Regions from separate parts of the Micromonospora sp. NPDC049900 genome, predicted to be linked through region 2. Evidence: riboswitches for the same ligand, from Rfam matches in the RefSeq annotation. Region 2 holds a riboswitch; the other holds the start of a gene.
What was found. Region 2 has a riboswitch for cyclic di-AMP ahead of ACIBMZ_RS21725 (NlpC/P60 family protein). Riboswitches for the same ligand answer to the same signal wherever they lie in the genome.
Positions count from the first base shown of each region.

Region 1 (4,493 bases), on a different contig from region 2:
CTCGCCGCCGGGATCCTGGTCGGCTACGCCCGGCAGCTCGACGGCGGTTTCGACCCGTTCCTGATGGTCGCCGCCCTCGTGCTGCTCGGGCTGGTGCTGGTCACCGGGCCGTTGCGGGCCGCCAGCAACCTGGAGATCCGCGCCGCCAACCTGCCGGTACGCACCTGGGTGCCGCAGGTCGCCGCCCGAGGAGACGACGCGGTGGCGGGGCTGCTCGCCGCGCTGGCCGTGGCGGCCCTGGCCGGACTGCCCGCCGTGGTGGCCCTGCTGATCTGCCTGCCGGTCGGCGTCGCCGTCGCCGTGGTCGTCCTCGACCTGGCTCGCCGCCGGTTCCGGCCGGCGGCCGGCGGGTCGGCGGTCACCCGGGCGCTGCGTCGCCACCAGCCGGAGTTCGTGCTGCACTTCTCCGCCCCGCCCGGGTCGGAGTACCAGGTCACCATGTGGCTGCCGTACCTCGAACGGATCGGTCGGCCGTTCGTGGTGATGCTGCGGGAACCGGAGTTCCTGCCCGCCGTGGCGGCGGCCACCACCGCCCCGGTGGTCTACTGCCCGACGCTGCGCACCATGGACGAGGTGCTGGTGCCGAGTCTGCGGGTGGCGTTCTACGTCAACCACGGCGCGAAGAACAGCCACTGCATCCGGTTCACCCAGCTCACCCACGTCCAGCTACACCACGGCGACAGCGACAAGGCCCCCAGCGCCAACCCGGTGTCGGCGATCTTCGACCGGATCTTCGTGGCCGGCGAGGCGGCCATCGACCGGTACGCCCGGGCCGGAGTGGAGATCCCGGCCGAGAAGTTCGTGGTGGTGGGTCGCCCGCAGGTCGAGACGATCGAGGTACGCCACCAGCCGACGCGCGCACTGGCGAACCCCACGGTCCTCTACACCCCCACCTGGACCGGCCACCACGCCGACGCCGACTACTGCTCGCTGCCGATGGCCGAGACGCTGCTGCGGCGGCTGCTCGACCGGGGCGCCACGGTGATCCTGCGGGCCCACCCCTACACCAACCAGCACCCGGCCTCGGCCCGGCGCCTGGCCCGGCTGCACGAACTGCTCGCCGCCGACCGCTCCCGCACCGGCCGCCAGCACGTCTTCGGCGCCGCCGCCGGTCGGCTCACCCTGGCCGAGTCGGTGAACCGGGCGGACGCGTTGATCTCCGACGTCTCCGGGGTGGTCTCCGACTGGCTGTACTCGGGCAAGCCCTACACGGTCACCGACACCGGCGCCGACGGTGACCGGTTCGTCGAGCGGTTCCCCCTCGCCGCCACCGGCTACGTGCTGCGGCGGGACATGTCCGACCTGGACGACGTGCTGACCCGGCTGCTCGACACCGATCCGCTCGCCGAGGCGCGCTGGGCGACCCGGCGACGCTACCTGGGCGACTTCCCCGCCGAGACGTACGCCGAGGCGTTCCTGGCGGCCGCCCGACGGGAGCTGGACCCGGCCTGGAGTGCCCCGGCACCGCGTACCACGACCGACGCCGCGCTGCCCAGCGCCACCTGAGCGGTCCTCAGCGCCAGGGGTCGAGCAACGCCAGCACCGCCGCGGGGTCCTCGACGTGGGCGTTGTGCCCGAGACCGGGCAGCGTGACCACGGGCACGTCGTACGCCCGGAGTTGGGCGTCGGTGACCATCGCGTCGTGTTCGCCCCGGGCCAGCAGGACCGGTACGTCGATCGCCGCCAGCAGGGCGGCCAGGTCGGGTTCGCCGACGGCGAAGGCGGCCGGGTCCATGGCCAGCCGCCACCGCCCGTCCACCTGCCGCAGCCCGGCGTCCACCGCCGGTCGCTCCGGGCTGAGCAGCCCGGTCAGGCCGGACACACGCAGATGCCGCCGGGCCGCCTCGTCACGGGTGGTGAACCAGGTGACCGGCCGGGCGGCGAGATCGGCGGCGCGGGCCAGCTCCGCCGGGGACCACACCGCCTTGATGCCGAGGCCCACCACCGCGTCGACCGGCACGCCCCGATCGGCGGCGGCCAGCGCCAGCCCGACCACCCCGCCGAGCGAGTGTCCCAGTACGACGATCCGGTCGTCCGGGGCGAGGCTCTCCGCGACCCGGTCGGCGAGGGCGGTGAACGAGTACTCCGGCAGCGGCGACGCGCCGCCGTGACCGGCCAGGTCCGGGGCGGACCAACGGCCCGGCCACCGTTGTTCCAGCAGCGGCGCCCAGGGCAGCCACACGTCGCCGGTGGCACCCATCCCGTGCAGCAGCACCAGCACCGCCCGGCCGCCCGACTCCTCGCTCATGCGCGAAGTCTGCCACCCCGGACCCGGATGTAAGGAAGGGTCCCCTGCTATGCACCAGGCGATAGCAGGGGACCCTTCCTTACATCTCAGGAGGAGTAGCCGCGGGTCGCGGCCCAGTGGGCGAGGTCGATGGTGGTCATCCAGTACGAGTAGTACGAGGCGTCGGCCGAGTCGGCGATCTTGACCAGGCGACCGTCGTCCTCGTAGCCCACCACGGCGACGTAGTGGCCACCGGGGAAGGAGTGCCAGCCGCCGTCGGTGTCGGTGGCACTGCCGGCCACGTTCACCACGACACCGCGCCCGTCGGTGATCGCCTCCACCACGTCGGCCTGGAGCTGGTCCATCTGGGCCGGGGTGGCCGAACCGCCCCGCAGCATCGTGGTCGAGTACGGCTCGCCCTTGACGGTGGCGTTGAGCACCCGGGTGGTGTCCAGGGCCGAGTTGGTGCCGGCGTACGTGGTGCCGAGCTGCGCGGCCAGGGTGTCCTGGTCACGGTCGACACCGGCGGCGCTGAGCGCGTTGCGTACCGCGGCCGGACCGCAGTAGTAGCCGGTGGTCTGGGCCTGGAAGTCGTAGTCCAGGACCTTCCGGGCCGGCGGCTTCGGTGCGGCCTTCGCACTGCTGGCCACCGGCGAGGGGGCCGCCGAGGTGGTCTTCGGCGAGGGCGACGGCGACGGGGCGGCGCTGCTCGGGGCCGCGCTGCTGGGCGAGGTCGACGGGGTCGACTCCACCCGGGTGTCGGCGCGGGAGACCGCGGTGTCGCCACGCAACTCGGCGACGGCGGTCGTGGTGTGCGCGGTGGCCGGGGCGTCGGAGGTGTCGACGAGTACGGCACCGGCAGCGGTGGCCAGCGCCAGCGCGGCCGCCGAGGCGGCGACGACCTGGTAGGGGCGTTCGGTGGCCAGCCGACGTAGCTGGCGCGTGACGGTCTGCTTCACGGAGTCCTCCACGGGGGCTCAGGGAGGCACGGCGAACCGCTCCGGCGGTCAGCTCGACAGGACCTGTCGAGGACCACCCGAGTACGGGGACGACCGTGCGAGGGGCTGCGCCCGGGCTAGCGGGCGGGGGCGGTGGCCGCAGTCAGCTCGTGGCCGACGGCCCGGCGAGCGCGGGCACCGCGGTGCCGTGGAGGAACAAGGGGGGTACGACGAGGGGCTGCACGAGTGGAAAGCTCCTTCCGACACCGCCGACCGGGTTAGCTGACGGGTTCGGGCGGGAAGACGGCCCTACCGTGAGCCGAGGCTCGCGGATTCACCCCAGTGGTGCGGTGGGTCCCCGGTTCGTGAGACCACGATTAGGCGGGTCGATGCGGCGTCGCCTCCTGCGATCGGGTACCGCATCGGACGGGCCGACACTACTGGTCGGTCACTGCCCTGCCAACCCGCCCTGACCTGCGTAAACATGATCCAGATCGATAATTTTCGGGCGTTCGGTCATCGATGTCGCGCAACGGGACCGATGGCGATCGACGCAACGGGCGGTGACAAGGGGACCACCCGCAGACAATGTCTCCGGGCTTCGCGTCCCGTCTCGGTCGGATCCGGCTCCGGTGTCCGTTCCGGCGGAAGGTGTGACCGGGCTCACCCGATCCGGCCGGACTATCCGGCCGACGGTTCATCCCACGCGCGCCGGACGCCACCGCAGGACCGCCGCCGCCGGACGCGCGACGGTGGTGACGGCGGGCGCCGGGAGCGGATTCGGCCGCAGGCGCTGCGCGGCGGCGTACGCCTCGGCGGAGAGCACCCGGGCCGCTTCGCCGGCCAACTCGGCCTCCCGCCAGGCGGCCCGTTCCCGCTCGGCGGCGGCCCGGTACGCGGCCCGGTGGTTGTCCCGGACGACGCGGGCCAGGACGACCTCCTGGTCGACCTGGTGCAGTCGCGCGTCCCAGCCGGCCCGACGGGCCAGCACGTCGGTGAGCTGCCGCGCCGACAGGTCACCGCGCCAGTGCGCCTTCATCGCGGCGTGGTGCAGCCAGCGCTCCCGGGCGGCGTACTCACTGGCGGTGCGCGGGGTGCGGGGCGCGGGTAGCGCGGTGACCCCGGCGAGCCGCCGGGCCCGGCTCTCCGCCTCGTCGTAGGAGGCCCAGGACCGGTCGAGGGCGGTCTGAGCGGTGTGCCACGCCTCCCGACGCCGTGCCGCGTTCTGCGCGGCCCCGGCGGCGGCCACGGCCACCTCACCGGCGTAGCGGCGCAGGTCGGCCGCCTCGGCCTCGGCGGGGTCGTCGACCGGGCCGGTGTCGTCGCCG
Region 1 covers NZ_JBITKM010000002.1:190,745-195,237, forward strand. The annotation lists gene ACIBMZ_RS05380 (CDP-glycerol glycerophosphotransferase family protein) at 1-1,506, shown strand, start outside; gene ACIBMZ_RS05385 (alpha/beta fold hydrolase) at 1,514-2,248, opposite strand; gene ACIBMZ_RS05390 (C39 family peptidase) at 2,335-3,198, opposite strand; cyclic di-AMP (ydaO/yuaA leader) riboswitch at 3,418-3,559, opposite strand; gene ACIBMZ_RS05395 (hypothetical protein) at 3,863-4,493, opposite strand, start outside.
Region 1: it holds a riboswitch for cyclic di-AMP, as region 2 does, so the genes downstream of both, ACIBMZ_RS05390 (C39 family peptidase) here and ACIBMZ_RS21725 (NlpC/P60 family protein) in region 2, are expected to answer to the same signal.

Region 2 (4,493 bases):
ACGAAACAGAACAGACCGTCGTCGGTGATCAGCGGGGAGACCGGGTGCACCCGGGGCCCGCCGTCGGCGCGGACCGTGGCCAGGTAGCCGAAGCCCGGGCCGTACTGCTGCATGAGAAGGCGGATCCCGTCGGCGAGTCGAGGCTCGTCAGCGGTGAATTCGGACCAGGAAGCCATGCCGCCATCCTATCGAACATACGTTCTAAGCAGGTAGTCCGACACGCAGGTCACGCATACCGGCCGCTAAGGTGTGGCGATGCTGCTCTCCGACCGTGACCTGGTCTCCGAGATCAAGGCCGGCACCCTGGCACTGGAGCCCTTCGAGCCCACCCTGGTGCAGCCGTCCAGCATCGACGTCCGCCTGGACAAGCTGTTCCGGGTGTTCAACAACCACCTGTACACACACATCGACCCGGCGACCCAGCAGGACGATCTCACCTCGCCGGTGGAGGTGCCCGACGGCGAGCCGTTCGTGTTGCACCCCGGTGAGTTCGTGCTCGCCTCCACGCTTGAGGTGATCTCGCTCGGCGACCAGCTCGCCGGCCGGCTCGAAGGCAAGTCCAGCCTCGGCCGCCTCGGCCTGCTGACGCACTCCACCGCCGGTTTCATCGACCCCGGCTTCTCCGGGCACGTGACGCTGGAGCTGTCCAACGTGGCCAACCTGCCGATCACGCTCTGGCCCGGCATGAAGATCGGCCAGCTCTGCATCTTCCGGCTCTCCTCGCCCGCCGAGCACCCGTACGGCTCGCTCGTCTACGGCTCGCGCTACCAGGGGCAGCGCGGCCCGACGCCGAGCCGCGCCTGGCAGAACTGGCGTACCTGGCCGACCCGCTGACGACCCGCTGACGACCGGCGGGCCCGCGCCGCCGTGGAGCGGGCCCGCGATCATCCGGCTACTCAGCCGGGTCGGCCGAAGCTGTGGATCGGGCTGCTGTCCATCCGCTTCATCGCGATCGGCTTGCCCGCCCGGGAGGCGTGCACCACCCACCCGCCGCCGACGTACATGCCGACGTGGTGCAGGTCGCGGTAGTAGAAGACCAGATCACCTGGGCGCAGGTCGCCGCGACCGACCGAGGCGGTGACCTGCCGCTGCCGCGCCGCGTTGTGCGGCAGCGCCACCCCGGCCCGCGCCCACGCGGCCAACATCAACCCCGAGCAGTCGTACGCGTGCGGCCCCTCGGCGCCCCACGAGTACGGCTTGCCGATCTGGGCGCAGGCGAAGGTGACCGCCTCACCGGCCGGGCCACCCGGGTAGGTGGCCGGACAGGGCGCCGGCCGCAGCGGACCACCGCCCCCGTCGTCGTACGCCCGCAGCCGCAACCGCTGCAACCGCTCGATCTCGGCGTCGATCTGCCGCCGCTTCGCGGCCAGGTCGGCCTCGGTGCGGGTCAGCTCGGCGATGGTGCGGTCCAGTCCGGCTCGGGTGGCGGCGAGTTCGTCCCGCAGCTCACGCGCCTGGCGTACGTCCTCCTGCTGGAAGCGGGCGTACCGGTCGAGCAGGCCGAGCTGGGCGACGACCTCGCCCGGCGACCGGCTGCCCAGCAGCGTGTTCACGGCGCGGACCGGCTCGCCCCGGTACGCGCGCGCGGCCAGCGCGCCGACCCGCTTCGTCGCCTCGTCCACCTGCTGTTGGAGCGGGGCGATGCGGGCGGTCAGCGCGTCTGCCTCCCGGCGGGTGCCGGCCAGGTCCTGCCGGGTCGCGTTGTGCCGTTCGATGACGGCTTCGAGCCGGTTCCAGTCCTCGTCGATCTGGCGCTCGATGTCGTCGACCGTGGGGTCGGCGTGGGCCGCCGTCGCGCCGCCGGTCAGCAGAACGGCGGTCGCGGCGAGTGCGGCGAGTGCGGTGGTGCAGCGGTACCAGCGGAATCGCGGCGCAGCCGTCGTCGGGCCGGCCTTCGCCGGCCGGTACGACGGTGGCCGCGGGGCATGGTGTGCCACCGGGCTGCGTACTCCTTCTTCCCAGACCGCCTACCGGGTTAGCTGACGGGTTCGGGCGGGAAGGGGACGCCCTACCGCGACGATCGCGGACTCACCCCGGGAACCTGGGTCCCCGGCTCGCTCGGACAGCGACTCGGCGGTGTCGGACCGTCACCGCCCCGGGTGGGCGGTCCTGCCAGCGGGCCGACGATTGACCAGCGTAGGGACGATCGGCGTCGATACGCAACACACCCACACCGTCACTCTCGGTGCATTAATCCGACAACGACGAAAGGCCCCCGGTCGCTTGACCGAGGGCCTTTCGTCGTTCCTGCGTACGCGCTCAGGCGTCAGCCGGGTCGACGGAAGCCGGCGACCGGCATCGTCGTGATCGGCGAGACGTTCACCGGCACACCGGCACGCGCCGCGTGCACCATCGTGTTGTTCCCCAGATAGATCCCGACGTGGCTCACGTCGCTGCGGAAGAACACGAGGTCACCGGGGCGGGCGTCAGCCCGGGAGATGGCCTTGCCCTCGCGCCACTGGGCACCCGTGAAGTGGGTCAGGTAGATACCCGCCGCCTTGTACGCGTACTGGGTGAGACCCGAGCAGTCGAACGAGTTCGGCCCGGTGGCACCCCAGACGTACGGCTTGCCGACCTGCGCGCAGGCGGTCCGGATCGCCGTCCGGGCCGCGTCGCTGACCACACCGTTGATGGTCGGGCAGTTGGTGGTCTTGACGGTGGTCACCGGAAGGGACCGTTCCAGCCGCTTGATCTCGGCGTCGATCTGCTTCTTCTTCGCCGCGAGCTGCTTCTGCTTGGCCTCCTGGTCGACGATCAGCGCGTCGAGTACGGCCTTCTGGTCGTCGTACTTCTTCCGGATCTTCATGACGCCCTCGAGCTGACGGCGCTCCTCCCAGGCCAGCCGGTCGAGGAGGGCCATCTGCTCACCGAGCTTGTCCGGCTTCGCGTTGAGCAGCACCGCGCCGATCTCCTGCGAGGGGCCGGTGATGTAGTACCGGGAGGCCAGACCGGCGACCCGGTTCATCGCCAGCTCCGTCTCCAGCGCCAGCGGCTCGATCTTCTTTTGCAGCTTGTCGGCCTTCTCGCGGTTGGTCCGCAGCTCCGAGCGCACCTTGTTGAACTGCTCGATAGTGGGTTCGAGCTGCTGCCACTGCTTGTCGATCTGGCGCTCGATCTCGTCCACCGACGGCGCGGCGGACGCGGGCGCGGCGACCAGACCGGCACCGACCGCGGCGGCGGCGACCAGGACGACCAGGCGGCGAGCGGCCTTGCGCAGCCCGCGCGCGGGGGTGGGGCGTCCCGGCGCATGACGATGGAGGGGCATGGTTGCCACCGGCACCGACTCCTTTGCGACCGACCACCGGGCGTCCCGCTAGCGGTAGGGGGCGAGACAGACGACCCACGGCGGTCGGTGCCTCACATTAGGGAAGGCGCGCGGTGGAATCAAGGCGACCAACGGCTCATTCACCTTTGTGCGACGGACCGCACACAAAGGGTGTCGACCAATTCGTTACAGTCATCTCCGCCAATATAAAAATCAGGACGTGTCGGCATCCGTACAGATGCCGACCACGCCCCGACGTTCTCGCTGGTCACCCGGCGACCGGCTCGCCCTCCTCGGCGCCCCGGGTCGGCTCGGGCTTGATCGAACGCAGCAGCACGCTGGCCACGTCGACCACCTCGACCTGGTCGCCCGCCCCCTTGCCGTTGACTCCGTCACTCAGCATCGTCGAGCAGAACGGACAGCCGACCGCGACGGTCTTCGCGCCGGTGGACATGGCCTCCTCGACCCGATCCACATTGATCCGCTTACCGATCCGCTCCTCCATCCACATGCGCGCGCCACCGGCGCCACAGCAGAAGGAGCGCTCGCTGTTGCGCGGCATCTCGACCACGCTGTTGTCGGCACCGACGGCGCTGCCCAGCACCTCGCGCGGCGGGGCGAAGACCCGGTTGTGCCGGCCCAGGTAGCACGGGTCGTGGTAGGTGACGCCGCCGTCGACCGGCTGCACCGGGGTCAGCTTGCCGGTGGCGACCAGGTGCGCCAGCAACTGGGTGTGGTGCACCACCTCGAACTCGCCGCCGAGCTGGCCGTACTCGTTGCCCAGGGTGTTGAAGCAGTGCGGACAGGTCGCGACGATCTTCCGCTTTGCCTTCTCGCGGCCCTCGAACGCCTCGTTGAGCGTCTCCACGTTCTGCTGGGCGAGCATCTGGAAGACGAACTCGTTGCCGATCCGGCGGGCCGGGTCGCCCGAGCACGTCTCGCCCTCACCGAGGATGGCGAACGAGACACCGGCCTCGTTCAGCAGCGTGGCGACCGCCCGAGTGGTCTTCTTCGCCCGGTCCTCGAACGCGCCCGCGCAGCCGACCCAGAAGAGGTACTCGAAGTCCTCGACCTCGCCGACCCGGGGCACCTCGAAATCGAGACCCTTGGTCCAGTCCTCCCGGGTGTTCTGCGGCGCGCCCCAGGGGTTGCCCTTGTTCTCCAGGTTGCGCAGCATCACGCCGGCCTCGGAGGGGAAGTTCGACTCGATCAGCACCTGGTAGCGGCG
Region 2 covers NZ_JBITKM010000010.1:140,828-145,320, reverse strand. The annotation lists gene ACIBMZ_RS21735 (pyridoxamine 5'-phosphate oxidase family protein) at 1-176, opposite strand, end outside; gene dcd (dCTP deaminase) at 256-834, shown strand; gene ACIBMZ_RS21725 (NlpC/P60 family protein) at 897-1,937, opposite strand; cyclic di-AMP (ydaO/yuaA leader) riboswitch at 1,950-2,086, opposite strand; gene ACIBMZ_RS21720 (NlpC/P60 family protein) at 2,267-3,280, opposite strand; gene ACIBMZ_RS21715 ((Fe-S)-binding protein) at 3,534-4,493, opposite strand, start outside.